Regions from separate parts of the Acinetobacter sp. GW821-FHT09D10 genome, predicted to be linked through region 3. Evidence: predicted binding sites of a transcription regulator. Region 3 holds the regulator's gene; each other region holds the start of a gene.
What was found. Region 3 encodes PhoB, which activates phosphate uptake and scavenging genes when phosphate is short. Its sites were predicted from a motif close to TGTCATNAANCTGTCATAA; they were not measured.
Positions count from the first base shown of each region.

Region 1: the regulator PhoB is predicted to act here: its motif matches at 7,633-7,651, upstream of AC07M3_RS02050 (porin).
Region 2: the regulator PhoB is predicted to act here: its motif matches at 5,672-5,690, upstream of AC07M3_RS11960 (NAD(+) kinase).

Region 1 covers NZ_JBWKOW010000001.1:440,334-451,017, forward strand. Annotated here, with positions in the region: gene AC07M3_RS02005 (ribonuclease D) at 1-778, opposite strand, end outside; gene recR (recombination mediator RecR) at 1,107-1,703, opposite strand; gene AC07M3_RS02015 (YbaB/EbfC family nucleoid-associated protein) at 1,713-2,042, opposite strand; gene AC07M3_RS02020 (hypothetical protein) at 2,324-2,557, opposite strand; gene AC07M3_RS02025 (O-succinylhomoserine sulfhydrylase) at 2,752-3,939, opposite strand; gene AC07M3_RS02030 (alpha/beta fold hydrolase) at 4,075-5,160, shown strand; gene AC07M3_RS02035 (NAD(P)-dependent oxidoreductase) at 5,171-6,043, shown strand; gene AC07M3_RS02040 (YARHG domain-containing protein) at 6,838-7,107, shown strand; gene AC07M3_RS02045 (HIT family protein) at 7,126-7,539, shown strand; gene AC07M3_RS02050 (porin) at 7,794-8,900, shown strand; gene AC07M3_RS02055 (YidB family protein) at 9,011-9,601, opposite strand; gene AC07M3_RS02060 (DUF6231 family protein) at 9,701-10,162, opposite strand; gene AC07M3_RS02065 (DUF2797 domain-containing protein) at 10,202-10,684, shown strand, end outside.
Region 2 covers NZ_JBWKOW010000004.1:239,763-250,446, forward strand. Annotated here, with positions in the region: gene AC07M3_RS11935 (acyl-CoA dehydrogenase family protein) at 1-844, opposite strand, end outside; gene AC07M3_RS11940 (dicarboxylate/amino acid:cation symporter) at 1,008-2,366, opposite strand; gene AC07M3_RS11945 (glycosyl transferase family protein) at 2,870-3,865, shown strand; gene AC07M3_RS11950 (hypothetical protein) at 3,904-4,311, opposite strand; gene AC07M3_RS11955 (YeaC family protein) at 4,374-4,646, opposite strand; gene AC07M3_RS11960 (NAD(+) kinase) at 4,643-5,551, opposite strand; gene mrcB (penicillin-binding protein 1B) at 5,737-8,133, shown strand; gene AC07M3_RS11970 (tetratricopeptide repeat protein) at 8,155-8,706, shown strand; gene AC07M3_RS11975 (NUDIX domain-containing protein) at 8,732-9,634, opposite strand; gene hemP (hemin uptake protein HemP) at 9,771-9,941, shown strand; gene AC07M3_RS11985 (sensor histidine kinase) at 10,014-10,684, opposite strand, start outside.
Region 3 covers NZ_JBWKOW010000002.1:85,569-96,252, forward strand. Annotated here, with positions in the region: gene asd (archaetidylserine decarboxylase) at 1-645, shown strand, start outside; gene AC07M3_RS07085 (acetamidase/formamidase family protein) at 1,075-2,295, shown strand; gene AC07M3_RS07090 (AcfC family putative adhesin) at 2,321-3,082, opposite strand; gene AC07M3_RS07095 (alpha/beta fold hydrolase) at 3,326-4,522, shown strand; gene phoR (phosphate regulon sensor histidine kinase PhoR) at 4,590-5,948, opposite strand; gene phoB (phosphate regulon transcriptional regulator PhoB) at 5,958-6,668, opposite strand; gene AC07M3_RS07110 (TetR/AcrR family transcriptional regulator) at 6,923-7,594, opposite strand; gene AC07M3_RS07115 (SDR family NAD(P)-dependent oxidoreductase) at 7,807-8,640, shown strand; gene AC07M3_RS07120 (MATE family efflux transporter) at 8,698-10,065, opposite strand; gene AC07M3_RS07125 (pyridoxal phosphate-dependent aminotransferase) at 10,172-10,684, opposite strand, start outside.

The DNA.
Region 1 (10,684 bases), on a different contig from region 3:
CTTTAACTTGCGAAAGTTGAAAACTATTACGTGGATTCTTTTCAACCATATCAATCATGGTTGAGTTTCTAAGAATAAAACTACGTGGCTGGTTCGTCGCTTTAACAATGTAATCACGCCATTCACTTAAATTTTGCAATTGCATCAATTGACGGCGCGAATGACGATAATTACCAACATCGGTATAGAGTAACTCTGTAGGCGTTTCACTAATAATTTCTTTAGTTAAACTACTACAATCTTCAAGAACATAGTCATAAAGCCCTTTCTGCTTAAGTTGTTCTTGAATATGATGAGCTAACTTCATTATATATAGAACATCATTGGCTGCATAACAGAGTTGCTGAGGCGATAAAGGTCGAGCCAACCAATCAGATCTTGTTTGATCTTTTTCAATGTCAATGTCGAGACAAAGCTTTAAAGCGCCTTGGTAACTCACTTGTAGTCCATGACCTAAGAAAGAAAGACCGACTTGAGTATCAAACACATTAAGCAAATCTTCTTGATCAGCGTAATGATAGATTAAATCGATGTCTTCCCCACATGCATGAAAAATGTTCTGCTGTGCGAGAAATATTTTTTTCCAAAACTGACTTAGATCTAATGAAACACCATCCAACAGATAGACATTACCATTTACATTGACTTGGCATACCCCAAGTTTAGGCCAGAGTGTGTCAACCTTAATAAATTCTGTATCAAGTCCATATATCGAACATTGATCCATTTTTTGAAGAACATCAACCAATTCGGTTTGCTGTTGGATAAACTGAAACATGCTTTCTCAAGTAAATGCAAAGAGTGCTTAGAACTCTGGTATATATAACATAGAAGTAGGAAATTACCACTTAAACCTTTATGAATACTCTATTTTTGAACAATTTTTCGAAAATAGATAATTTTTTGATCTTTTATTTATACTTTTAAAGTTAACTCCAAATATTCATTCTTTAAAATCTCTAAGATCTTTTTCATTCTTATGTGCTTTCATATTTTATTTAAACGATTTTTTCTAATTAAAGACAAAATAATATTTGCCTTTAATAGCTAAATTAATAAATTTAATTCAATTTTATATCGCATCAATGAAATAAGCATCGGAATGCTTATTTCATTCTCATACGGTTATGAACTGCCTGACTTAAGGTATGGCTATCTACATACTCAAGTTCACCACCTTGCGGTACACCTTGAGCAATACGCGTCATGTGTATAGGTAAGTGCTTAGTCGCCTCTACCAAATAATGAGCGGTTGCCTGTCCCTCTACAGTCGCATTAGTTGCCAAAATCACTTCTTCAATAGTGCCTTGACTTAAGCGCTGAATCAGATAAGGAATACCAATTTCTTCTGGGCCAATACCATCCAAAGGAGAAAGATGTCCCCCTAAAACATGGTATTTACCTCGAAAACTACCACTTTGCTCAATCGCCATGACATCTGCTGGTGATTCAACTACACACAATAGTTGATCTTCTCGCTCCGTTGAGGCACAAATATCACAAATTTCATTTTCAGTTAGAGAATGGCAAACGCTGCACTCATGAATATAACTTGAAGCCTCATGTAAAGCATGAGCTAATGCGAACGCACCTTCTCGATTTTTCATCAAAAGATGTAATGCCATACGTTGAGCCGATTTCGGACCAACGCTAGGCAATATACGTAAAGCTTGAACGAGTTGTTCAAATCTATCACTAAACACAGAACTTCCTTAGAACATGCCCGCTAAGCCAGGTGGCAAGCCCATACCAGAATTCGCTTTTTGCATTTTTTCTTCTGAAATAACTTCTGCTTGACGCACAGCATCATTTACCGCTGCAGCAATCAAATCTTCAATCATATCTGGTTCATCTTGAAGTAATTCAGGGTTAATTTCGATACGTTTTACAAGATAGCGACCATTCATGGTTACTTTAACCAAACCACCACCCGCTTCTGCTTGGACTTCAGTTTGGGCAAGCTCTTCTTTCGCCTTTTTTATATTTGTTTCCATATCTTTTTGCATGCGCTGCGCTTGCTGCATGAGCATATTGATATTCATAACTTTACTCCGTATCTCTATCAAATCTTTAAAGTATTATTGGTTATCTGGTAATACTTTATAAAAACTTAATCTCATTGAACCAACCCATGTGATTAAAATCCATACAGATTAGCGCATTGAACTCAAATTAATCCGTAATTCTGACACAATAGACTAATGTTTTCTATCAGTATCTCTAGCTCTATTTCACGTAGCTACATGAGTGGCATGATTAAACTTAGATCCACTTCATAAACGCCTAAAAGTTATACAGTAAAGTTTGATAAAAATTGATTTCACTATTGAGATGCCTGTAACCCTTTATCAATTGTTTTATATTCACTTAAAGGGACTTTCTTAAAGGAAGTATTTGCTTCTTCGATAGATTTATCTGCTTCTTGCACCGATTTCTCTGCATTGTTAATCAATAAGGTTGTTTCATTTACTGGGTGTTGATGAGGTTTGGTCAATAATTTATATCCAACCACCCCAATTACCCCTACCACAACAACAATAGCAATAGGCTTAAGCATTTTAAAACTCGCATTTCTTTTAATTAAATTTAAAGTCTTTATACCTTGTACTCTTAGCCCTCATTTAAACAAAAATGTAGGTTTTTTATTGCAATTCTGAAATTTGAGTAACATTTAAATATAAAAAACCATCTCGATTAAAGAGATGGTTTCATGAACAAAATAACCAAAGAGAGTTATTTCGATAGAATTAATTAGATCAGATCAAGACCACGTGAGATATCACGAATAATGTCATTAATATCTTCTAAACCTACAGATACACGGATTAAGCCTTCTTGGATGCCCGCAGCAGCTTTTGCTTCAGCAGAAAGTTTGCCATGTGTAGTCGTTGCAGGATGTGTAATTGTTGACTTCACATCGCCCAAGTTGCCCGTAATTGAAATAAACTTAGTATTATCAATAACCTTCCAGGCACCTTCGCGTTCGCCTTTAACAACAAATGAAACGATCCCGCCAAAACCATTTTGCTGTTTAGTAGCAAGCTCATGACCTTCATGAGCTGGTAAACCAGCGTAGTAAACTTTTTCTACTTTTTCATGAGTAGATAACCATTCTGCAAGAATTTGAGCACTTTCGCAGTGTGCTTTCATACGCAAACGTAAAGTCTCTAAACCTTTTAAGAAAATCCATGCATTAAATGGACTCATTGATGGTCCAAGCGTACGGACAACACCAAAAACTTCTTCTAATAACTGATGATTACCGACAACAGCACCACCTAATGCGCGCCCTTGCCCATCTAAATATTTAGTCGCCGAGTAAATTACAAGGTCTGCCCCAAACTTTAATGGTTGCTGTAAAACAGGCGTACAGAAACTGTTATCAACCGCAAGTAATGCACCATTCGCATGGGCAATATCTGCAAGCGCTTGAATATTTGCGATCTCAGCTAAAGGATTAGACGGTGACTCAACAAATAAAAGTTTAGTTTCTGGACGTACTGCCTTTTTCCAATCGTCTAAATCACATAAATCGACAAATGTAATATCTACACTAAACTTGGCAATATATTTTTCAAATAAGGCAACAACTGAACCAAAAACTGCTCTTGAGCAAATGACATGATCACCCGCTTTTAAATACGCCATAGCAACTGCCAAAATTGCACCCATTCCCGAGCTTGTCGCTACAGCTCGTTCAGCGCCATCTAAAGCTGCCAATCGTTTTTCGAACATGCCTACAGTCGGATTGGTAAAACGAGAATAGATATTTCCTTGAACCTGACCAGAAAATTTTGCTGCAGCTTCAGCTGCATTTTCATATACAAAAGATGATGTCAAAAAAATTGGTTCGCCATGTTCACCTTCAAAACTACGAGTATGTCCGGTACGAATGGCTAAAGTATCAAGTTGGTATTCTAAATCATCAGACTGGTTCATTAAATGTTCGCCTTTACTGGTCATGTACTAAAAACTATCATCATTTTGAGTGTCTAATGTATTTAAGGTCAAGGTAAACCTTAAAATTATCGCTTAGACTTTATTCAATCTTTAGTAAATAGTTGGTAAAGCAAGATGAAACGCTTAAAGTCCCTTGTCTCTGAACAAAGTCAAATGAAGCATCTTTCTGCCCGACTATTTCACCCAAAAACATTGGTTCTGTCACAAAGCACTCCCTATGAAGTCATTGGCGAGTTCAATCAAACCCGTATTCGCTATTACGCAGCAACACAAAAAAAATTTAAAGAGCCGTTAGTATTAGTTGCCCCACTCGCCATTAATATGGCGATTTACGATTTATATCCTTATCGCTCTCTTATTAAATATTTCCAAAATGCTGGTTTCGATGTCTATTTGGTCGATTGGGGAAGTTTAAAGTTTAAAGATAGACATCTTAACTTTTTATCATTTATTGAAGATTTCATTCCTAAAGCGATAGAAATTGTCCGCACACATTCCGGAAGTGAACAAATCTCACTGCATGGATGGAGTATGGCTGGCATATTCGTCACTTTATATGCTGCTCTGAACCAACCTAACTATATTAAAAACCTTATTGTTCTTGGTAGTCCAATAGATAGTTACGCATCTGGCTATATTGGCAAACTCTACCGAAACATTAATCATCTTATTGGTCGTAACAAAAAAATTCAGGACCGTATTTATTCTGGATTGCCAAAACGGCTGATTCATAGTCCCGGAATTTTAAATTCATTAGGCTTTAAAATTCTTGATCCTAAAGGCTGGTTTGATGGGCATGTTCAATTGCTAAAAAATCTTGATGACCTGCAATTTGTACAAGAGCATGCAACTTTAAGTAGCTTTTTAAATAATATGATTGATTACCCAGGGGGGATTAATCAGGACATGTTGTTTAATGTCTGGCTGCAAAATCCACTAAAACGTGGCTTTATTCAATTAAAAGATAAGAAAATCGAATTAAAAAATATAAATTGCTCTCTCTTAGTTGGCGCGGGTCGTAGTGATCAGTTGGTGACTGCTGATGCTGCTTCTCCATTAAGTCAATTGACAAGCAGCCAAGATGTCACGTTTACTCTCATCCCCGGCGGTCATTTAGGCCTAATGTCGAGTCAGGCCAGTGCTCTGGAGTTTTGGCCACAACTGGCAAAATGGCTGACCGAACGTTCAACACAAATTTAAGGACAAGGTCATGAGTCAATCTGTTGCATTTATTGGTTTGGGTGCAATGGGCTACCGTATGGCAGCACATTTACCGAAACACTTTGATACTGTCTATGTATGGAATCGAAATTTCGAAAAGGCCAAACAACATGCAGCAGAATATGGCACAAAGGCTGCCCCACTAGAGCAAGCGGTACAAGCAGATATTATCTTTTCATGTTTACCGACAAGCACTGATGTAGAAGCACTTATTAATGATGTACAAATTAAATCTGGGGCAATCTGGATAGATTGTACAAGTGGAGTCCCTGACTCTGCCCGCACATTAGCAATCTCATTAAAACAATTGAATGTTGATTTTCTGGATGCTCCAGTAAGTGGTCAAACAGTAGGTGCTGAAAATGCAACTTTGACTGTAATGGTCGGTGGTGATGTAGCAGCTTTTGAACGCGCATTACCGGCACTGCAAGCAGTAGGTAGATTAATTAAACATGTTGGTGAATCGGGCTCAGGATTTGCCGTAAAAGCCGTTAATAATATGTTACTCGCAGTCAACCTTTGGTCTGTTGCAGAAGGCTTCAGTGCACTCAAAGCACATGGGGTAAGTTTGAACGAAGCATTAGAGTGTATTAACGCTTCAAGTGGTAAAAGTTTGGTAACAGAAACTATCTTCCCACAGCGTGTACTGAGTCGTGAATTTCCAGTGACCTTTGGCTTACCTCTTCTTGCCAAAGACACAGGAATTGCTTTGGATTTAGTCCATCAAGCTAAACTTCCTGCCCCACTTTTGTCATTAACACAAAGTTTAATTCAGGCTGCTCATTTAACTGCTGAAGACAATAGTGACTTCTCTGCGGCAGTTAAAATGTATGAAGCATGGACCAAGATTACATTGGAATAAATTTAATCTTTTAGATGGCAGCTTATTAAAGATGCTTAATTTTAATAAGCTGTATAATGAATATCGAAAGAAAAGGATTTGTAAACATATAGCTCGGCAGCAAACTATATATCTCAATATAGAAGATCGAATTAATATAATTCGAAATAACTTTAATAAAAAAAAGCCCATTTCAATTTTAGAAATGGGCTACAAAAACTATCAAACGCAGCAATTAAGGACAATATAATAGAAGCTAAAACATGTAAAATCAATACATCTTTCAATTGAATTGTAAACTAAGATTAATTTTGGCTTATTTATATTTTAGATATCAAAAGAAAAAGCCCATTTCCGTCTAAATTAAAATGGGCCCTGTGAATTCCACTTAATCCTAAAATACAAAAATGTGATAATTATCACGCTTTGTATTTTTATAATGTCATTGATATATTTCTTTTTCATTGACCCAATTTCAAACTCAAGCCGTCTATTTAGCAAATGAAAAAGCTATAAAATCTCATCTTTTCCTACAATTTTTTATATATTATCAACCGAACCAGAAGTATATTTTTCTCTTATTAATAACAGTTAAAGTAGATTAAACGAGAATCAAATTCTGAAAAAACATATATAATTTTTCTTAAGTTTATGTTTTTATTTGATTTTTATAAATAGTTGATATGTAAAGTTTTTATTTATATTGTGAACAAATTATCAACCAAAATGACACTTGAGTAATTAATAGTCATTGAAATATTGGTAATAAACCTTATATTGAGTACAGGTTCATACCTTTAACTGAGGAAACGCTCATGAATAAATTTATAGTTGCAGTCTTTACTGGCATGGTAAGTATTGCTGGTTTAAGCGTTCAAGCTGCAACGCCTGAGCAAGAATGTCAGAAATTGCAAGACGATTATAATTTGATTTATGCATCAAAAGGCTTTTGTTTTAAAGATCCTGATGCAAAAGAAAAATATGGTAATGAAAACTGTCATACGACAAAACCAAAGTTTTCTGACAAAGAGCAGCAACGTCTTGATGCTATTAAAGAGCGTCAGAAAGAATTGAAGTGTAAATAATTTTTAAAGGAATAATACATGGCATACGATGATCAAAATATCTTCGCAAAAATTTTACGTGATGAACTTCCAGCGATAAAAATCTATGAAGATGATCAAGTTCTAGCTTTTATGGATATTATGCCTCAAGCCGATGGTCATACATTAGTTATTCCAAAAACACCTGCTGTAACGCTCCTTGATTTACCTCCAGAAGCAGCCGCATATACCATACAAATTGTTCAGAAAATTGCGAAAGCAATGGAAAAAGCCCTCAATTTAGAAGGTATTGTCTTGATGCAACTTTCTGGAGCAGCGGCAGGACAAACTGTTCCGCATGTTCATTTTCACCTTATTCCTACAAATGTGCATCAACTTGGACGCCATGCTGTAGAGTTAGGAGATCAAGAAAAAATTAAAGGATTAGCTGAGAAAATTAAAGCAGCTCTTTGATTTTTAATTCATTAAAGCGGAGTTTTGACTCCGCTTTTTTTCGTCTAAAAACTATAAAAAATTAAAATAATTAATTTATTTCTAAATTTTAACCGTCATAAAACTGTCATTTACTTTTCACGCCCCTGTCACAAAGTTTGCCGATACTGCTTAGCAAGTTGGTGAGCTTTTGTAACTTTTTGTACATAAGTCAACTACAAAATAAATAGTTAACTAGGCATACGCCATTTTTAAATACTTTTGGAGAAATCTCAATGAAGAAATTGCTACTCGCTGCCGCAGTTGCAACTTTGAGCATAAACGCGGTGCAAGCAGCGCCAACTTTGTATGGCAAACTGAATGTTTCTATTAACCAAGTTGACAATAAAAATTTCGATGGAAAAAGTGACGTTACTGAAGTTAACTCAAACTCTTCTCGCATTGGGGTAAAAGGCGAAGAGAAATTAACTGACAAGCTATCTGCTGTTTATTTAGCTGAATGGGCAATTTCTACTGATGGTTCAGGTTCAGATACTGATCTTAGCGCTCGTAACCGTTTTATCGGTTTAAAAACTGAAGGCGTGGGTACATTAAAAGTAGGTAAGTACGATTCTTACTTTAAAACCGCTGCTGGTGGTAACCAAGACATCTTTAATGACGATACACGTTTAGATATTACCAACATCATGTACGGCGAAAACCGCTTAGACAACGTGGTTGGTTTTGAATTAGACCCTAAATTATTAGCTGGTTTAACATTCAATATCATGGCTCAAACTGGTGAAAGCACCTCAGATAGCAAACAAGGTGAAACTGGTAAAGACAGCAAAAACGACAGCTTTGACTCTGTGTCAACTGCGCTTGGTTATGAAAACAAAGACCTTGGCTTAGCAGTGGCTGCTGCTGGTGACTTCGGTATTAAAGGTAAATATGCTGCTTACGGTCTGAAAGATGTTTATACAGATGCTTACCGTGTAACGGGTTCTTATGACATTGCAAAATCAGGCTTTGTTGTAGGTGCTTTATGGCAACATGCTGAACCTACTGATGATTTGACTGCATACGGTCAATCATATAAATCAGATGGTTCAATTGATAAAGCTGGTAAAGCTTACCGCGGTTTAGAGGAACAAGCATATGCAGTAACAGCTGCTTATAAAATTCCAAATACTAAACTTAAAGTGAAAGCTGAATACGCTTCTGCTGAAACACAAGTAAGTGGTCAATCTGATCGTAAAATTGATTTGTACGGTTTAGGTCTTGATTACCAAATCAACAAGCAAGCTCGTTTCTACGGTATTGTTGCTCAACAAAAACGCGACTGGTTGAATGATGACGACAAGCAAACAGTTGTAGGTACAGGTATCGAATATAACTTCTAATTAGTTATCTTTGATTCAAATCTAAAATAAAAGGGCTAATGCCCTTTTATTTTATTGTGCAGATTAAAAAAGCCGATATCTTTATATCGGCTTTTTTAACAACCTATATCTTATTTCAAGAAACCACTCACAAGATTCATCACATTTTGGATGTCCTGATTTGCTTCTTGATGGTCTGTACTGTCACCCTGAGGCGTTAATGAGTCAATGACTTGAGGTAAGACTGAAGCAATTGCACCGTAAACTTGTTCTTTTGGAGCTTGAGCTTGCTCTGCAACTTGTTCAATATCAGCGGGATTAAATAGACTCTGTAATTGCTGAGTAGGAACCTCACTATTGCTTTGATTTGGGTCAACCCAGCTTTGAACTTGGCTACCTAGGCCTGCTCCTTTTAACTTTTCTAAAGCCGCTTGCAAACCACCTTGTTGCTGAACCCAACCTAAAATTAAAGGCACAACCGCAATTAATAAGCTTTGTACACCACCACCTGCTTGAGGCGTATTATTATTTCCAGTCACTTGACCCAATACAGAACCTAATACTCCACCAAGGCCCCCTTGAGTACCAGAAGAAGTATTACCCCCCATTTGTCCAAGTACTGAACCTAAAATTCCGCCCAAACCGCCTTGACCTGATGCTTGCTGGTTCCCACCTAATGCCTGCTTAGCCAAAACTTCAACAATGCTGCTTAAATTTGTCATGTGTAACTCTTATGTATGGTTTATACATGAGCATACGCGGATTCTTATTCAGACAGCAAAAGCCAAATTGTTAAATTTTGAAAGAGATTTAATGGCCTTTTACCAACGGAATTTATTCCAGTTTTCTGGGTTTGCCCAAAACTTTGAATTAAACCAATCTGGAACATGTTTATAGGTCAATATATTAAATTGCCATAAAGCAAAATCACTATCATGTGAAGTCTTATCAATCAGTTGAGTAAAACCTAGGGAGCGTAATAACTGTTCATCACGTCGTTTGCTCACCACCACAATTCGTTTTGCTAATAAATCTCTTAGTTTTACTAATAATTGTGATTTTTGAATATCACTGATGTTCTGCATTTCATCGGTATCAAATAATACAAAACCCAAATCATAACGCTGAGTAAAAGGCAGACTTAAAAGCTCAGTTACGCTAAAATAGTGCCATTGAATTGCGTTATTCTGGTCAATTTTTTGGCCAATACAAAGTGCAGTATGAATGGGCTGTTCTTTTGATAAATCGTCTAGCATAGAAGCGATGACATTTTGTTCAGCCATGACTGCAACCCTTAATTGAAAGATGTGAGTTTAAACTTTATGGAACTACAAGGCATTTGCCATAAAATGCATGCAGGCCTAAAAGATGCTAGTGTAACTGATCAACAGACAACCAAGGCAAATGTTGAATACAAATTTGTATTAGACCGTTCAGAAATTGATCTTCCTTTTAATTTAGGACAAGAACTAGAAATCGAATGGACAGGTAATATTTATTGCACCTCTTGTGGCACTAAAACACCAAAATCTTATTCTCAAGGTCACTGCTTTAAATGTTTTAAAACGAAAGCGGAATGTGACCTCTGCATTATGAGGCCAGAAACATGCCATTACCACTTAGGTACATGTCGTGAAGATGACTTTGCCCACAATGTTTGTTTCCAACCTCATATTGTTTATTTAGCAAATTCTAGCGCTTTGAAAGTTGGTATTACCCGCGTTAGCCATATGCCAGGTCGTTGGTTAGATCAAGGTGCAACTCAGGCCTTACCAATTATGAAAGTTGGATCACGTCGTTTATCT
Region 2 (10,684 bases), on a different contig from region 3:
GCGTATTTTGGAATTGTGAAATGGGTTGACCAAATGCTTGGCGTTCTTTTACGTAAGCCGTTGTCAAATCAATTGCACCGCGGATTGCACCAATTGCAGTGGATGCAATTGCAGTACGTTCACGTGGTAATTCTTGCATTAAATAAGCAAAACCTTGCCCAGCTTGACCAAGTAACTGGTTTTTAGGCACTTTCACATTGTCAAAAAACAACTCAGATGTATCTTGAGAATGCAGGCCGATTTTGTCGAGGTTGGTTCCTTTTTTAAAGCCTTCTAAGTGAGTATCTGCCAATAATAAAGACACACCTTTAGCACGGGCTTGAGGATCTGTTTTTACCGCAAGAACAACAAGGTCAGCATGTTGGCCATTTGAAATAAATGTTTTTGAACCATTTAATACATAATGATCATCTTGCAAGATGGCGCTAGTACGCATTGATTGTAAATCCGAACCTGCTCCTGGTTCAGTCATACCAATTGCACCAACAACTTCACCTGTTACCATTTTCGGTAACCAATATTGTTTTTGCTCTTCTGTCCCGATGTGTAAAATATAGGGTGCAGCAATTTCAGAGTGGCAAGAAATGGCTGTTGATAATGCACAAAAACCGGCACGTGCAGACTCTTCAACCAACATTAATGAATAGTATGTCGGAACCCCATAACCACCGTATTCTTCAGGGACATCCACACATAAATAGCCATTTTCGCCCAATTGGTTCCAAACAGAACGAGGCATAATGCCTTCACGTTCCCATTGGTCGTAGTGTGGTGCAATATGCTCACCCATAAAACGCTTAAAATTATCACGGAATAATTCTAAATCTGCATCGTATGCCAACATAATATTTTCCTTCAGCTTTATTGTTTTATCGAATCTCGTTGTTGTGCATGCTAATCATTTTTCAAGCAACTGTCATGGCATAGCTGCTCATTAAAACTGTACTTTTCAGTCAGCCAATAAAAAAGGAAGCCATAGCTTCCTTTTTTATATAGGTTTATTCGAATTAATCTAGACCTTCAGCGACTTGAGGAGTTTTTTGTTCCATCATTTTTCTGTCGACTTCATCAGGATTGTTTAAAGCCTCATTCAGCTTATCTTTATCTAAAGCACCCACCCATTTAGCAACAACAATCGTTGCTAAAGAGTTACCGACAAGGTTGGTTAAAGCACGTGCTTCTGACATGAAACGGTCAATACCTAAAATCAATGCTAAACCTGCAACAGGAATATGTCCTACAGCAGACAAAGTTGCTGCCATAACAATAAAGCCAGAGCCAGTTACACCCGCCGCCCCCTTAGATGAGATTAAGAGTACCAATAACAAAGTGATCTGATGTTGAATATCAAGCTGAGTATTCGTTGCTTGGGCAATAAAGATCGCAGCCATGGTCAAATAGATTGACGTTCCATCAAGGTTAAATGAATAACCTGTTGGAATAACTAAACCGACTACAGATTTTTCACAACCTGCAATTTCGAGTTTACGCAACATACGCGGCAAAACAGATTCAGAAGAAGATGTACCAAGTACAATTAATAACTCTTCACGAATCATACGAATCATCTTGAGGATACTAAATCCACTAATACGGCTGATTGTACCCAAGATCAAGAAGATAAAGAGTAAACACGTAATATAGAAGCAAATAATGAGTTGCCCTAATTGTACGAGTGAACCAACACCATATTTACCAATGGTGAATGCCATTGCGCCAAATGCGCCAATCGGCGCCAGTTTCATTACCATGTTCACAATGTTAAAGAACACATGTGCAACTTGATCAATAAATTTTAAAACTGGACGTCCTGCATCACCTAATTTATGTAAAGCAAAACCAAAGAGAATTGCAAAAAGAAGGACTTGTAGGATTTCACCATTTGCAAATGCACCAACCACCGTATCAGGGATAATATGCATTAAGAAATCAATGGTGGATTGTGACTCACCAGAACTGACGTATTTTTGAATGCCCGAAGTATCAAGAGTAGTAGGGTCAACATTCATCCCTACACCCGGTTTAGCGATGTTAATTACAACAAGGCCAATTAGAAGTGCAATTGTTGAAACAACTTCAAAGTATAACAACGCAACGCCGCCAGTTTTTCCGACTGACTTCATGCTTTCCATACCAGCAATACCGCTCACCACGGTACAGAAAATAACGGGTGCGATGATCATCTTGATCAAACGAATAAAGGCATCACCTAATGGCTTGAGTTTTTCACCTAAACCTGGAATATGCTGTTCGACACCATTGACAATTTGCGTTGAGCTTGGGGAAAAATGCCCTACCAAGATACCCGCAATAATCGCAATAATCACTTGAAAATAAAGTGATTTATAAATCGGTTTTTTAGCCATAACTTTACTTCAATCTATATTTCCAAGTCCGTTGGAAATACCAAAATGAAACGTCTATTCTTTACGAATACACAGCCCTAACCTTTCACATGAACACCGCAAAAGGGAAACGGTTCTTTGTAAACAAAAAACCTTCCTACTACCTCAATGAAAACAAAAAAGCTGTTTTCTAAAACAGGAGAATACCTGAAGTTCCTAACCACTTTGAGTAGTTAGAAATAACCTCTTACTTTTTAATAAAAAGCTGAAGATATAGGAGAATCACAGAAAATTATGATATGAGTGCTCAAAAAAGCACGAGAAAGTGTACTCGAATTAAATAATGATTCGATTAAATTTTTGGCTAATACGCGCAAAAAACACTCATGTGGCCCTAAGACTTTAGTATAAGAAACACTTTTGATATTTTTTCGACAGTTTTTTATGTCATATTGATTAAATACTTGTGGACATTTCATTTTGAGCTGCCTGCATCCCATCATTTTTATTGTTTTTGAACTACGATGAATACTAAACGTAATATCTATAAAGATGCTGAACACCCCTTCGCTCAATATGTCCGTATTTTAGGTAAAGGAAAAAGTGGTTCACGCTCTTTAAGCTATGAAGAAGCGTATCAAGCGTTTACCATGATTTTAAAAGGTGAAGTGCTTGATGTGCAGTTAGGCGCTTTTTTAATGCTGCTTCGGGTTAAAGAAGAATCTATTGATGAACTCGCAGGATTTGTTCAAGCGACTAGAGACCAGCTTAATTTCCAGCCTTTAGAAGTTGATTTAGACTGGTCATCTTATGCAGGTAAACGTAAACATTATCCGTGGTTCTTGTTAGCAGCCCTCACCCTTGCTCAACACGGTTATAAAATTGTTATGCACGGTGCATCAGGCCATACCCTTAACCGCGTCTATACCGAGCAGGTTTTAGAATACCTTGGTTATCCAATTTGTCATTCAGAACAAGAAGTTCGTACTCAGTTAGCAGAGCAAAATTTCGCTTACTTACCTTTAGACGTGATTTCACCTGTTTTAAGTGAACTGATTTCTTTAAGAAATGTGATGGGATTACGCTCGCCTATTCATACTTTAGCCCGCTTAATAAATCCTTTTAATGCAAAAGCCACCTTACAAGCTATATTCCATCCAGCTTATAGAACTTCCCATCAACATAGTGCACTGCGCTTAGGCTATCAAAATAGTGCAGTCATTAAGGGTGAAGGCGGTGAATTTGAGCGAAATCCAGATGCAAAAACACTCATTTGTGGTATTAAAAATGGTGAACTCTATGAACATGAGTTACCAAAGCTCACACCTGAACGTAGTCCAACTGAAGAAGAATTAGATTTAGCAACTTTTAAAGCAGTATGGTTAGGTCAGCAGCACCATGAATACGGTGAAATGGCAGTAACAGAAACCATCGGAATCGCGTTATATACCATGGGAGTTGTTACTAGTTTTGAAGAGGCAATGCTGAAAGCAAAAGCGTTATGGAATAGTCGTTTCTAATATATGAATGACCAAGGTTATATCGGATAGCCTTGGTTTTAAGGTTCAATATAATAAAAATCTGGCCAAAATGGATATTCCTGACCTGAAGAATGAATATTTCTTAGTTTCAAGTGATCACCTATTTTGATTGTAATCTTATTAGAATCGTAGGAACCCGAAAGATAAGCATCTCGTTGTTGACCAATAAGTGTCTTACAATATAAATGATGCGCTTTGATCTTTTGGGAGCTTCGTATTGTTTGCGACTCCAGCACCTGAATCCCAATCAATAACATGGGATAACCGTCGTTCTTTATACTTGTATATTTAGCTTGAGGTGAAGTGTATTTCCGACTCGCAACAACCTTCACGTTGAGTAAACATTCAATCGGCTGTTTGGCTAATGCAGCACCACTAAACAATATTAGAAATAATAGTACGTAAATAGGTTTTAAACGTTTCATAGGATTCTTTATTATATTTTGATAAACATAAAAAAAGCCCAGTAATCACTGAGCTTCTTAAATTAAACAAAACGAATTGGTTTAAATTCTGGCTCATGCTTGTGATGATCATCATCACACTCTTCACCTTCTTCTTTCGTACCACGGTCAATATAGCCGCTACGCTGTTCTTCTGGTAAGTTTTTCAACTCCCAAGCGATAACAGCTTGCATACAAGTCTCACGCTGCTCTTTTGTTAAAACAACGCCATTTGGCCATTTACCAATTTCTACTGCTGTTTTTAAACGCTCTACAATTTCAGGGTTTAAAACAGATAGCATTTGTTCAATATTCATGATTCATCTCTTTGAAAAGATTCAAAATCTTGGTTCCAACCAAGTTTGGTACGGCAGGCCATATAGAAATCATAACCTGGTGGATGCAATAAACTTAGTTTAAATGGATGTTTACGGATGTGTAAACTATCTCCGACATTGAGCGATATACTATGTTGCCCATCTGCACTCACCATCGGTAATACCCGATTTTCGCGAATAACGATTTTAATTTCGCTTTGCCCGCCGACTACGATGGGACGTGATGACAATGTATGGGGATGCATTGGAACTAATGCAATCGCATCCATACTTGGATGTAAAATTGGTCCACCGCCTGACAAAGCATAGGCAGTTGATCCTGTTGGAGTAGAAACAATTAAACCATCGCTATGCTGACGATAAACATATTGACCATCAATGTTGAGTTCAAAGTCAATCATATGGACGGACTTACCCGAATGCAAAACAACATCATTTAAAGCGATTGCATCATAAATAACTTCGCCATTTGTTCGTACTTCCATTTCAAGTAAGAAACGGCGATCAAGTTGAAAATGCCCTTGAAGCACTTGGTCAAGTTTAAAAATCGCTTCTGAAGGTTTGATATCAGTTAAAAAACCTAATCGCCCACGGTTGATGCCAATAACAGGGGTATTGTAACGGACCAATGCTCTGGCTGCATGGAGTAGAGAACCATCGCCTCCAACCACAATAACTAAATCAGCAACTTCACCTAATAAATGACGGCTTACTATCTGTGCATGATCATAAGGCACTAATTCGGCTGTTTCCTGATCAAAAATGGGGTTCAAACCTAAGTTCAATAAATGATCATGAATTAAACATAGTGTTTCTACAACTGATGATTTATCTGGTCGACCGATTAACCCGACGTTTCTGAAGGACTTATGTGAAATTTGCACGAATGAGTAAGCTCCGCTGCGATACTCGGCTATAATAACATTAACCCGATTAATTTAAAAAAACATAACTACAAGATGCTGTAAAATTCAATCTAACTTTTCCAATTATTCACAGTTTTATCATTGCAAATTGATGACAAGCTATCGCATCATTACAGGCATTGTTAGGGTTTTATCTCATTTTTATGAAGTTTGAACGTGGTATCGGTTTCTTTGCACTAATCTTTTCCATTTTGGTCATTGGTGCTTTTATTGCTCTTAGTATCTATCTGATTCGTTTAGATAATATTATCCGTGAAAAATTTGAAGGACAGCGGTGGGATATTCCTGCCAAAGTGTTTGCACGACCTTTGGAAATTTATAACAACGCGCCTATTTCTCAAGCAAATTTCACTCAAGAATTAAAGTTATTGGGTTACAAAACTTCAAGTAATTATGACAAGTCTGGAAGCTATGTTGCTCAAGGCAGCAATATGTATATCCACACACGGGGTTTTGACTACGGTGACAGCGTTGAACCAGAACAAGTCTTAGAATTAAGTTTTGCAAATGATCAAGTTGTTGAAGTTAGAAGTACTAAACCCTCTTCAACCGGCGTTGCACGCTTGGAACCGCTACTCATTGGAGGAATTTATCCTCAACACAATGAAGACCGTGTACTCATTAAACTGAATAATGTCCCTAAACCCCTCATTGAAGCTTTAATTTCTACAGAAGACCGCAATTTTTATCATCATCATGGTATTTCAATTCGTGGTACTGCTCGTGCATTGGTGAGTAATGTCACTGGTGGAAAACGTCAAGGTGGCTCAACCCTGACTCAACAATTAGTTAAAAACTTCTATCTCACCCCTGAACGCACACTCAAACGTAAAGTCAATGAAGCATTAATGGCTTTACTCATCGAACTGCATTACAGCAAAGATGAAATTTTAGAAGCCTATTTAAATGAAGTGAATCTGGGCCAAAATGGTAGCTATTCAATTAATGGTTATGGTTTGGCTTCACAATTTTATTTCGGCCTGCCGCTACGTGAACTCAGTGTTGCACAACAAGCTTATTTAGTCGGTTTAGTGCAAGGCCCTTCTTTATATAACCCTTGGAAAAACCCTGAAGGTGCAAAAAAACGTCGCGATACCGTGTTAAATAACATGCGTGTGATGGGTTATTTAACTCAAGCTGAATATGAAGATGAAATTGCACGTCCTTTAAATGTGTTAAGTAAACCAAGTTTAGGGCCTGCAAAATTCCCAGACTTTTTAGATATTGTACGTCGTCAATTACGTACAGAGTATCAAGAAAGTGATTTAACCAATCAGGGATTACGTATTTTTACGACCTTAGATCCAATTACTCAAACTCAAGTTCAAAATGCTTTTAAAGCTTCAGTAGACCGTTTGGCTAACAGTAATCCAGCGCGTTTGAAAAACTTACAAGGTGCTGTACTGATTGCACATCCTGAAAACGGTGAGTTAATTGCAGCGGTTGGTTCTACACAAGACTTTACTGGTTTTAACCGTGCTTTAGATGCGAAACGTCAAGTCGGTTCTTTATTGAAACCTGTGATTTATTTAAGTGCTATTGAATCTGGACGTTATAACTGGGCAAGCCAAATTGAAGATGCGCCGATCAGTGTGCCTGTAGATGGTGGTAAGAGCTGGACACCTAAAAACTATAGCGGTGGTGGACATGGTGTAGTAAGTCTGAGTGAGGCATTAGCAAATTCATACAACCTTTCTGCTGTACGCTTGGGTCAAGAATTTGGTCTATCTACATTTAGCAATAATTTAAGAAAGTTTGGTGTTGAGTCAACGATTCCTGCCTACCCTTCTATTTTCCTTGGGGCAGTCAATATGTCACCAATGGAAGTACTTGGAATTTATGAGAACTTCGCTACAGGCGGTTTTAAATATCCAACTCGTGCGATTCGATCTGTCGTAGACGCGAATGGTCGTCTGCTTGACCGTTATGGCCTTAATGTTCAACAAACGATTGATCCGGCTGTTGGCTATATCATGAATTATGGTTTACAACAGGTCATGTCTTCGGGTACTGGTCGTTCAGCCTATAGCAGCTTATCTCCAGCTTTAAAATTGGCTGGTAAATCAGGTACGACTAACGATACACGTGACTCATGGTTTGCTGGTTATTCGGGTAATCACGTTGCTGTAGTTTGGTTAGGTTTAGATGACAACAAAGTAACAGGATTAACAGGTTCATCTGGTGCATTGCCAGTATGGACTAACGTGATGAAACAGTTACGCCAAACTCCTGTGAATATACGTCAACCAGACACTGTACAGTGGCAGTGGATTGACCGTGCAACGGGTGATTTATCTGCTCAGGCTTGTGATGGCGCTATGTATATTCCGATGCTAACGCATACGGTTCCGCACCGTGCTACGCCATGTGGAGCACCTTATTATCAAGTTGATCCAACATATACGCCACAAAGTGATAACACAATTCCTGACTCTCAAGATGATAATACCGACAGTTATATTCGTGAAAGTGAAAGCCAGATGGAACAAGATCTGTCAAATAACTCACGTGTGATTTCAAGTGGTAGTTATAACAACTAAGCGTTAACAGGAAAGTAGGATATGTTGAAGAAAGGTGTTTTTTATATTGGTGCTGTACTTATGGTCGGCTGTACAACTTTGCCTGATCAATCTGGCTCCAAAGACAAAGCACCTGCTCCACCAGCGAAAAAGAGCACAGAAACTCCATCAGGTGTAAAAATTACGCCTTATGATCATCCGGAAATTCACCGCAAGAACTTGCAGGTTATTGTTCCTCAGCAAAAAAAGCCGCAACACTTTAATGATGATGGCAGCCAGTTACCTGCATTTAAAGTCTTAATGCAAAAAACCCAACAGGCTTACAAAAACCAGCAATGGTCAGAAGCTGAACGCTATGCGCTTCAAGCACAGCGTTTAGCCCCACAAGCCGCAGAAACATATCTATTTCTTGCGCTTACGGCAAATCATAAACAGCAATATTCTAATGCCGAGTCTCTAGCACGACGTGGTTTAAGTTTTGCTCAAAGTCAGGCAATGAAAAAGCAACTTTGGTTGACCATCTTAAAAGCTGGACAACAACGCAATAATCAAAAAACTGTTCAAGAAGCGCAACAAGCATTAAAAGCCCTCTAGCTTTTAATGCTTTTCTATTTTCTTATTAGAAATTACGAATACCTGCTAAGCCATAGGCACCATGCTGTTGTGCAGTAGCTAAATCATCAGGATGCACTCCCCCCAATGCAAAAACCGGAATCTGGCTATTTTGGGCGAGATCAGCAAAACGCTCCCAACCTAATGCCAAGGCTTCTGGATGGGTGGTTGTCGGTTTTACAGGACTAATAAAAACAGCATCACAACCAATCTGCTCAGCCTGCTTTAAAGAAACCGCATCATGACAAGCTGCAATATAACGTAAGCCTACTGTTAAATCGCCCTTATGCAAGTTCATGAGCTGAGATTGTTTTAAATGAACGGTCTTAATCTGTTTCTTTAACTCATGGCTCAACTGCTGCCAAATATCTGTATTAATAATTAAGTTTGATAACTGATTTTCATCTAAAGCACTTAATTGTTCTAAATATCTCTGATCAGCATCAGCTTCTTCTATACGCCAATACAATAAAGCATCACTGCCTTCTACAGGTGTAAGCATATTGCTGATTTTGATGAGATGAGGCCAATAGAGTCTTTTTATGATGTCTTTATTGGCTTTTGGAAAGTTTAAATGAAGTAACTGTTCCCGTGTGTACCACGCCCATGGCTGATGAATAAGATTTAATAGTTCATCAGGCACATAACTATGAAATAAATGTAAATTGACAATAATGTCGTCATATTCATGGTGAATATAATCAAACTGATGCCAATCTTTTAAACCAATACCCACTTCTTCATAGATTTCACGGCGGCAGGCTTCTTCTGGTGTTTCACCCTGCTCAACCTTTCCTCCTGGAAACTCATGCTTTCCACCTTGATGCTGCTGCTCTTCGCGCCATCCTACTAATATTTTTCCACGATGGATCAAGATTGCTATAGCGACATCGACTATTGGTTTGGGCATCTTTTTACTCTCTAAAACTTTTCTCAAGTGTAAGCAAATTTTATCATTTTATAAAATTTTAAAAATCTCATTGACAGATCTATTCGATAATGATTATCATTTAAATCGTTCAAGAACATACCACGGAGCACAACAAATGAACGCACCTTTTAGCTTATTTACCCGTAACAATGACACAGCTCACGCCTTACCAATGTTACATTCTAATAACCTCTTTGCATTAGGCCGTGAAATCCGCATTATGCATGCTGGCGAGGAATATCGTTTACGCCTCACTCGCAACAACCGTCTAATTTTAACTAAATAAAAAATACACTCGCGTTTCAATAATATTCGTGGGAAAACAAAAAATGGATAGCATGGGTAACCATGCTATTTTTTATGACGGAAGAATAATCTCTGCTCTTAGACCACCTTGTTCAGCATGCATAAAACGTAATGTGCCATTATGCAATTCAATAATTTTTCGGGTAATTGAAATTCCTAACCCCGAACCTTGCTGCTGAGTACCTAAGACTCGAAAAAAACGCTGCCCTAAACGTAATAGCACTTCATCATCTACACCATTGCCTGTATCTTCTATAGACACCTTAATTTGCTGTTCATGCTGACTAATCTCCACATGAATAGAGCCTAAAGTCGGGCTATAACGAATGGCGTTATCAAATAAATTTCTAAAAGCAATAAATAGTAATTCTTCATTCGCAAAGGTTTTAGTTTCTGTCGACAAGGTATTTGTTTCTATCAACATTTGTTTAGCTTGCGCATCTAAAGTTACATTTTCAATGACTCTAGCCAATAAATAATTTAAATCGATAATCGTCTTGGGAAGTTGTGGCTGCTCTGCTTCATTGGGTTCTAAGCGAGCCAGAAGGAGTAAGTTTTCAAGTATTTTTGTGCTTCTAGAAACGTCTTCTTGTGTACGCTCAAAGTCCTGATGAAGTTCCGGAACATGTTGATATTTACGCTGTAAAACCTGAAGACGCATTTGTATAGCAGATAATGGAGATCGTAACTCATGAGAGGCATCTGCGGTAAAACGCTGTTCAG
Region 3 (10,684 bases):
AATGACTTTTTTACTCGTGCTTTGAAAGATGGTGTTCGTCTGGTTGACGAAAATGCAGATAGCATCGTGTCACCTGCTGATGGCGCAATTTCTCAGATTGGTAAAATTGCTGCGGGTGAAGTATTTCAAGCAAAAGGCCAAAGCTTCTCTGTAGAGAAACTCATTGGCGACCCACAACTTGCTCAGCCATTTCAAGAAGGTGAGTTCGCGACAGTCTATCTATCTCCACGCGATTACCACCGTGTACATATGCCGTTTGCAGGTACATTAACTGAAACTTTGTATGTACCGGGTGAGCTATTTTCGGTAAATCAGGTGACTGCTGAAAATGTACCGGGACTATTTGCCCGTAATGAACGCATGGTGTGTTTGTTTGATACTGAACTTGGCCGTATGGCTGTTGTTTTAGTGGGTGCAATGATTGTTGCGGGTATTGAAACTGTGGCAACAGGTAAAGTGAAACCTTCAGGTCGTATCGAATTACAGCATCATCAGTTGAAGCTGGAAAAAGGTGCCGAACTTGGACGTTTTTATTTAGGTTCTACGGCAGTTATTTTATTTGAAAAAGATAAGATCGAATGGGAACAACGTTTTAAAGCTGAGTCTGTAGTTGTAATGGGCGAGCGTATGGGACATACAGTTTAGTAAGCGATATAACCCCCTATAAGATAAGTAAACCCTGAGTTTAATTATTCAGGGTTTATTTTTTGATTTAAATTATATAAAAGCAAAATATATAACTATGTCTGGATTTATATTATATGGAAATATAATTATTATTAAGTGATCTGAAATAGGACGTTATATGAACTAGCCTATAAATATGTGTCTGAAGAGAGCAGAAATATTAATATGATTGAAAATTAATAAATAAAAATAGAAAGAAATACTTAAGTTAGACTTAAGTCGTAATTTTTATTTTACTTGCAGATAAGTTATTAAATATAAAAAAATTATTTAATTTTATAAATATGAAGCGCTTTTTAGATATTACACAGCCTTTAGCCTTGGCACAATGCTTGCTAACTATTCAGGACCTTACTGTAATTTTCATATTTTTTAGGTTCTGAAATCATGTTAAAAGTTAAACGTCTGACAGCTTCGGTTTTATCTGTACTTTGTATTTCACTCAGCCATGCCAATGATTTTAAAGTTTTAAATCAAATTTCAAAACAGCCTACTCAACTTCAAAGTGGCGAATATAAAGGTAATTATTACGTTCCATCTACTTTAAATACCATTACATGGGGCTATTTACCGAATCGGGAAGCCAAACCCGTACTTACTGTTCCGTCGGGTAGTGTTGTGACATTTGATACGGTTTCTCATGAAGGTTTGCTTGAAGATCAAGGGCGTAATGCTGAAAAGTTCTTTCAATCAAAAGGTGTAAAATCTAATGAAATATTGGAAGATGCAAAAACAATTACGCAGTCAAATTTAAAGCATGATTTTCATAAAGATGGTCCACATATTGTGACAGGTCCCGTTGCAATTGAAGGCGCACAGCCCGGTGATATTTTGAAAGTTGAAGTACTTAAAGTTGAGCCGCGTGTACCTTATGGTGTTATTTCAAATCGGCATGGTAAAGGTGCTTTAGTGGGGGAATTTCCTAAAAAAGCAAAGCAAGAAAATGCATCAGCTGAGCACCCTGAACGCTATGGAAATGTCTCAATTTTCACACCAATTGAAAAAAATGCTAAAGGTGAATATGAAGGTGTATTAAAAACAGAATCGGGTAAATCAATACGTTTCCCGCTGTATCCTTTTATGGGAATTATGGGTGTAGCAGCCAATACTTCTGAGCCTGTTCACTCTGTACCACCTGCGATGTATGGCGGAAATATTGATATTAATGAACTAGGCGCAGGTTCAACAGCCTATTATCCTGTTCAGGTCAAAGGCGCATTATTCTATACGGGTGATAGTCATTTCGCGCAAGGGGACGGTGAAGTAGCATTAACTGCACTAGAAGCTTCAGCACGTGCGACACTAAAATTTACCTTGCTCAAGGCCGGTAAAGACAAAATACCGGGCAAAGAGTTAAAACAACCTTTAGCTGAAAATGCTGAGTTTTGGATTACGCCGGGACTTGATGAAGATTTAGATGAAGCCATGAAAAAATCTACACGTGAAGCCATCCGTTTCTTAAACCAAGAATACGGTATTGATGAAGCAACGGCTTATGCGTATTTAAGTGCCGCAACTGATTTTGAAGTTTCACAAGTTGTAGATAAAACTAAAGGGATCCATGCAAAAATCAGAAAAGCTGATTTTAAAGAGTTTGAGAGTAAATAATAAAAAGGGAGCCAAGCTCCCTTTTTTATTTAGTCCAACCATATTTTTTGAAAATAGTATTGCCTTGCTGAGACGATAAAAACTCTACAAAGCGTTTAGCTTCAGCATCTTTTAAACTATGCTTTGTTAAAGCAACACCTGTATCGCGATAGACAACTAGTTCTTTCTCTATAGGTATAATTTGTCCAACATCTGGGTTACTGATTCCCCAGATATTAAAGACTAACCAAGCATCGTAGCTACTATTTTCTTCCCAGTTTTTCTTGGCAATACCTGTATTGACTGCATAGGTGGCAATATTTTTTCGGAAAGATTTGGTTAATTGAATATTTCCAGTTCTACCCGCAATATCCTCCCACATACCAACTTGATCTGCACCATGCGTAACCAAAACCTTAATGTTGGATTTGGCTAGATCTTTAAATCCTTTAATATTTTTAGGATTTCCTTTTCTCACTAAAATGGCTGCAGGACGTAAATATAAAGGTTCCACCGAGTCTTTTATAATTTGTGCAGAAAAAGCATTTTCGAAATCAGACATCATGGCTTCGGAACCACTATATATAATATCGGCATCTAATTTAGCTTGGTCAGACCATTGAGAAGTAGGACCAGATGTCACATGGACAGCTATTCCAGTTTTATTAGTGAATTGTTTGGCTGCTTCTTTCATGGCGGGCGCTGGCCCGCCAGGACCATATACCTGAATATCTGCAAAGCTATAAATCGGTAGAGAACAGAGAGTAAGGTAAATCAGGTACTGTATAAATTTATATTGTTTTGACATTTTCATAGCTATAGTAATTAAGAAAATATCAGCATATATTTTTTACTATTTAAATTGGATTAATTTTTGCAACGATATTTATAATACTTTTCTTTAAAATATATTTTAATTAAATTTTAAGTGGTTATATATAAATGTAATTTAGTTTGAATTGAATATAAATATAGATAGTTTTATGGTAGTTTAGATTTTATAAATTGATGATTTAGATAGATATAATGTAAATAATAGAGGAGTAATCCCTTGATTAGAAAAAGTAATTCTTTTTTTAAAATTTTATTTAGCAGTGCTTGTTTAGTGACTGGTGCTGCTATGGCTGCTCCAATTACAGATTTGAATAAGCAAATTGTGAGCGAAAAACCGGGTTCAATACTGTCTCTCGAACAGCAAGCTGTGACGGATTTATTTCCTCATGCAGATCAGCGCTTGTTGGTAAATTATCGTAGTCGAGGTATTCAGGGCGAACCTATTGTTGCATCGGCTTTTATTTTATTACCCAAAGGCACCCCTCCAAAAAATGGCTGGCCTATACTCGCTTGGGCACATGGTACGACTGGAGTCGCCGATACTTGTGCGCCTTCGGGTGATTATGTGGGTGGACCAGTTCATTCATATCAAGAAGTTGCCTCAAAAGCCTTAGATAGTTGGCTTGCACGTGGCTATGCAGTTGTCGCACCTGATTATCAGGGTTTAGGTACATTAGGCGCGCATCCATATATGAATGCAAAGAGCCAATTGCATACGGTGGTCGATGCAGTACGTGCATTGCATCTACTTAAACCCAAGAGCTTTAATAAACAGTGGTTGGTGATGGGGCATAGCCAAGGCGGAGCTGCGGCAATTGCAGTGTCTGCCTATGGTCAAAAAGATGCACCTGAACTAGATCTAAAAGGCGCGATAGCTCTTGCTCCGGGTGGCTATCAATATGAAGATATTGCAGAATATGTGCAGAGTCATCCAAACCCAGAACCTAGCGTAGCTGCTTTCTTCCCGATTGTGCTATTAGGAGCACAAGCAGCAGAGCCGAGCATAGTTCCTGAGAATTTAGTCAGTCCAGAAATGAACACGGTGCTGACACAAGCGCGCAGCCGCTGTTTATCTGAACTTCAAACTGATTTAAAGAAATCTCCGTCTAGCATATTTCGACCTGATGCTGATTTAAAACCTCTCTTGGCTTATCTAAAACAACAATCGATTGAAAATATGGTACCTACCGTACCGTTAATGATTGTTCAGGGTTCTAAAGATCATTTAGTCGACCCGAGGGGGACATATGCCTATTATCAACAGCTATGTAAATTAAAAAAACCAACGATATATCAAACGATTGATGGCGGAGATCATCGTGATGCACTACGCCAGAGCAATACTTTTGCTACTAACTTTTTAAATGTAATAGAGAAAAACCAAAGTCAATCCTATTGCTCGACTTCTAAGTAAATTGGTTTAAATGCTAAAAAAGCCGACTTTTTATGAGTCGGCTTTTTATATTTGAAGGGAGATAACTTTAAGCCATGTTATATAGTCTTTCTTTAGGAAAAACCACTGTAAAAGTTGAACCTTCATTTTCTTTAGACTGGACATCTAAATAAGCGCCATGTTGCATCAATACATGCTTCACAATGGCTAAACCTAAACCTGTACCGCCTGTTTGACGACTACGGTCGCTGTCAACACGATAGAAGCGTTCAGTCAGACGTGGTAAATGTTTCGGATTAATTCCAATGCCTGTATCTTGTACACTAAAGTAGGCATGTTCACCGTCGTCATGCCAGCCAATAGTAATCGTTCCACCTTTTGGCGTGTATTTGATGGCATTGGTAATTAAGTTACTAAACGCGCTGGCGATTTCCATGTCAGAACCAATCAGGTCACAGTGACTATCAATATGTAAATTGAGTGTATGTCCATAATCGGCATTGTAGGCCTGAGCATCATCAAAGAGTTGATTCATTAAACTCGGCATTTCAATAATCTGATTTTTTGCAATTTTCTTATTATTTTCTAAATTCGATAACAGTAGTAAATCATTCACCAAAGCATTCATACGTTTGGTTTGTGACTGCATTTGATCAAACGCACGTTTCCAGCGTGGACTAATATCTTCTTGATCGGTAAATGTCTCGATATAACCACTCAGTACAGTTAATGGTGTACGAAGTTCATGAGAGATATTATCTACAAAGTCTTTACGCATTTGCTCAAGGTTGTGCATACGAGTAACGTCGTAAGCCACCAATAAACGGCTTTCTCCACCAAATCGTGTGAGCTTGACCTGTACATATCGGTCATCGTCAAAACTCGACTGTAGTTTAATACCATCGGGTGCTTGATCAATATTGTTAAAATATTCAATAAAGGTCGGCTGGCGTAAAATCGTTAATAAATTTCGACCACGGTCGAGAGGGCTGATACCCAACAAACGTTCAGCAGCAGGGTTCCACCATTCAATTTTATGTTGATCATCAATGAGGACAACAGCTTCGGCAAGCGCCACTAAAGAAGACTGAGCGCGATCAATTAAACCGACCATTTCTGCTTGAACGATTCGTTCCTGACGCTGGGCACGGTAAACATTAAACAATAACGCTCCCCAAATCCCGTTTAGATTTGGAGGAACGTCATAAGGTTTATTTGCAATCCAGTCATTGACCAGATAAAGCGAACGCAATTGGAGTGTAAAAAACACCACAAAGGCGATAAAAATACAGCTCCAGAAATACCCAAGGCCTAAACCGACTAAACCGGCAATAATTATAAAAAATAATAAAAGCCGTAAATCTTGTTTGGCAAACGTCCATAAACTACTGTAGCGGGAAAGCTTTTGTTCACGTACCTGTTCGGGGACGGGGTAGGGTTCATACATAAATCTTGGTTAACCTGCGGCTAAATCTGCACGTGTTGAGAAACGGTAGCCAGTTCCACGCACGGTCTGAACAAATCGGTCAACACCAAAAGGTTCTAAAACTTTACGCAAACGACGGATGTGCACATCGATAGTTCGATCTTCGATATATACATTACCGCCCCAGACCTGATCGAGCAACTGGGCACGTGTATATGCACGCTCTGGATGGGTCATAAAAAACGCAAGTAAGCGATATTCAGTTGGGCCCATATCTAAAATGCTGTCGCCAAAGCTGACACGTTGGCTCACAGGATCAAGAATTAAACCATTGGCGTCAATCATTTTTTCGCCACTTAATGCATTTGCACGACGCAGAACCGCTTTAATACGTGAAACCAGTTCACGTGTTGAGAAAGGCTTCGTCATGTAATCATCTGCGCCAGCATCAAGACCTTGTACTTTGTGGTCTTCTTCTCCGCGAGCGGTAAGCATAATTACTGGAATTTCTGCTAAGTTTTCATCACGTTTTAAGCGGCGACATAAATCGACACCACTTACGCCTCCAGGTAACATCCAATCGAGCAAAATAAGCGCCGGACGTTGGTCGACGATAATTTGATGAGCCTGTTTGGCATCTTCTGCCTGCAAACATTGAAAGCCTGCCATGTCCAAAGAAGTATGGATCATTTCACGAATAGGAAGCTCATCATCGACAATTAAAATATAGTCATCTTTCACAGCGCAATATCCTATAGATTTAACGGTGAACCGTTTTGTAGTTATGACAGGCTTATTACAAAGATTAATTATGACAATTTCATTGCAGAAAAGTCTATAAAATTGAATTTAGCAATAATTTGTGACAAAAGTAAGGCAAAGGTGTGACCGAATGATGACATGAAAGCTTAAATATTCTTAAAATCATTCAATAACTTATCACCTTCAAAGCTTAACGGGTTTTGCACATTTGAGAGTGTCAAAAAACTTTAATATTATTTTGAAACCTTGGCCAATAAAGATAAGAAAACAATGCGGCATGCGGTTAAAACCTGTTCAAGAGACTGCTCAAAGCCTCCCATGACCCATCGAATTGCAATTTGAGTGACATATCCATTTAAGCCTGTCGCGATTAGAGAGAGCTCATTTTCGTTGTGTTGGATTTGCGGCATGGTCAACATAACAAAGGCCTGAATCATTCGATCAAACTGTGCAAGAGTTTCTTGAATGGTGGCCTGATTATGTAATTCTTGTACCAGAACTGCGTCAACATAGACAATGCGAGCTAATCTCGGGTCGTTTTTTAATGTCGTCAGCAGTGCCCTTAACCCAGCATCGACCATTTTTTCTGGATCTGGTGTCGCTTTAATGACAGCTTGCATCAGGTTTTGCTGCAATTCTTCAATCATTTTTAAAAAGATGGTTTGAAATAAATCTTCACTCTTCTTAAATGATTCATAGAAATAGCGTTCTGTGAGTTTTGCCTCTTGGCAGACATCCTTAACCGTCACGGAAAAAAAGCCGAGTGTTCCATAAGTCGCAATGCCAGCTTCAATCAGTTTTTCTCGGCGTGCCTCTTTACGTTCAGATAGAGATAACCCTTTGAACTGACGTTCTTTACTCACAGTTTTTGTTTTCTTTTTACTGGTTGAGTCGTTTGTCGCCATAAATAAGTCGTTTCCTAAAGAATGGTTTCCTAATTTATAGGTTTTAGCCAAATATGCTCACTATGATAAAGCTCTCAGCAGAATTGTGCCATTCTATCTGAAATTACAGTGTACTATATTGACAATGTATATTGTCAAAATTATATTAAAGATGTCTAAGCTGCACATGCAATGAACCGATTGTGCAAATATCGAAAAACAAAGGATGGACAATGAAAAATTTTAAAAACAAAGTCGCTGCAATTACGGGCGCAGGTTCTGGCATTGGGCAACAACTCGCAATTCTTTTGGCAAAACAAGGCTGCCATCTTTCGTTGAGTGATATTAATGAGAAGGGATTACAGCAAACCGTTGAACTTTTAAAACCGTATAGCACGATTACTGTGACGACCAAAAAGCTTGATGTTTCTGACCGTGAAGCGGTAAAGCAGTGGGCCCAAGAAACTGTTCAAGATCATGGGTCAGTTAACCTGATTTTCAACAACGCTGGCGTTGCATTAGGCTCTACTGTTGAAGGTGCGACCTACGAAGATTTAGAGTGGATTGTTGGGATTAACTTCTGGGGTGTAGTGTACGGAACGAAAGAGTTCTTACCGTTCATTAAGCAAACGCAAGATGGCCATATTATTAATATTTCAAGCCTATTTGGTTTAACCGCTCAACCGACTCAATCTGCTTATAACGCGACTAAATTTGCTGTGCGTGGTTTTACCGAGTCATTGCGCCAAGAGTTAGATATTGAAAAAAGTGGCGTAAGCTCTTTGTGTGTACATCCGGGTGGAATCCGCACTAATATTGCTAAATCTGCAAAAATGAGTGATAGCTTGAATAGTTTGGGTATGGACCCGACTAAATCGATTCAAAATTTTGACAAGTTATTACGTACTCCACCTGAAGAGGCGGCTCGTCAAATTTTACAAGCAGTATTAAAAAATAAACGTCGTTTATTGATTGGTAGTGATGCAAAAATTCTTGATGCATTCCAGCGTGTATTCCCAACTGGGTATCAACGTGCTTCTACCATTGTGACCAAGTTAATGAAATAATTTTAAAGTCAAAAAAAGCCATCAAATGATGGCTTTTTTTATAAGAATTGATTGGTTCTAAATGAGAACTTTGATCTTCTTTTTCTTCCAGATGAATTGATAATAGAGCCCTTGAATAATACATAAACTCACAAATGCCAAGGCATAGGCAACCCAGATTCCTTTAAGCCCCCACATTGAGCTAAACCAGTAAGCACATGGAATTTCAATAAATAAAATAGCAGAAATATTAATGAGCATCGGGACAGTCACAGTTCCACTGGCACGCATGATCGATGCAAAAATGGCACCCGCACCAAAGAATAAAATTGCCCAAAGCACAATAAATAAAAGTTGCTGGCCTAACACGACGACAGTTGGGTCGGTAATGAATAAAGCCATTAAATATTTTGAAAATAGATAGCCAAGTGCAATTAAGGCACCCGTAAATAAAAAGTTCATGCCTAGGGCAGTACGAGTCACACGAGATAACAAGTCAGATTTACCGGCACCAATTGCTTGGGCTGCAAAAATCGAAGCCGCAATTGAAATAGAGATTGCAGGGAACTGAATGTAATTGAGCACCTGATTTACCGCGCCATACGCTGCTGTGGCATGTGAGCCATAGCGGTTAACCAACCCGACAATAACCAAGCCGGCCATAGAAGTCGTAATCATTTGAATACCAGTCGGCACACCTAAGCGTAAAATGATTTTGCTCAGTTCTGGATTGTGACGGATATGTTGCAGAAGCTGACGATTCGGTCTAAGCGGATGCTTTTTCTTGTTTAAGTAGATGGCAAGAAAAATTAAGATAGCCACATATCCTGTTATGGTGGCAATTGCTGGAGCAATAATCCCTAGAGCGGGTAAGCCAAAATAACCTTTAAGCAATATCGGGGTAATCACTAAACCAATGACGCTAGTTAAAGCAAGGGCAAGTAAAGGCGTAGTACTGTCGCCTACACCACGTAAAATTGAAGTATAGATAATATAAACAAACAGAAGCGGGCTGCCTGCCAGCATCCATTGCACATAAGGCAAAGAGAGATGCATCACCTTGGGGTCAGTTCCCAATAACTCTAAAATATCATGGGCAAAAAACACACCAATAATCGCGGTAATTACTCCACCAATCAGTGTCATAAAGAGGGTAGAACCCACCACACTTTGGACTTTTTCAATATTTTGCGCGCCCCATGCTTGCCCTACTAAAACAGTCGTACCTGTTGAAATCCCGATAATAAAAGCGAGCAGCAAAAATAAAATAGGGAAAAAAACAGAGACGGCAGCAATTGCATCTACTCCCATCATTTGACCAACAAAGATGGTGTTAATAGTTCCGGACAAGTTTTGCAAAATATTGGTTGCAATCAGGGGCAGCAAGAAAACAAAAAATGTTTTCCATAGATTTTGCTGGTGAATTAAAGACTGTCTTGGTGGCATGCATTCTCCATCGCCCATCTCTTTGATGAGCGGGGCAGATATCCAACTTAGCATAGTTAGAGCCAATGGCTTGTAGTGTTTTTACTATGCTAAGTGGCTAAATTTATTAACATTGATTCAGAATTTCTCCTGCTTTTTGTAATGTCTCATCATTTTTAGCAAAGCAGAAACGAATCAAACGCAAAGACTCTGGCGCTTGCTTGTAGAAAACCGAAACCGGAATAGCCACAATCTTATGTTGTTCTGCTAGAAACTGGCACATTTCAACATCGTTTAAGTCGGGTCTAATTTGACTGTAATCAAGATTTTGGAAATAAGTACCTTGAGACGGTTTTAGCAAGAAACGGCTATGGTGAATCGCCTGATTAAAATGATCTCGCTTAGTTTGGTAGAACTGTGGAAGCTCTTGAATATGTTCTGGATGTTGCTCCATATATTGCGCTAGGGCAATCTGACAAGGTGTCGTGCCACAGAAATTCGCATATTGGTAAATTTGGCGGAATAAACGCATTAACTCAGGTGAAGCGACGCAATAACCTGTTTTCCAGCCTGTTACATGAAAGGTTTTTCCAAAAGAACCGATCACAAAACTACGCTCTCTGAGCTCTGGAAAATGTAA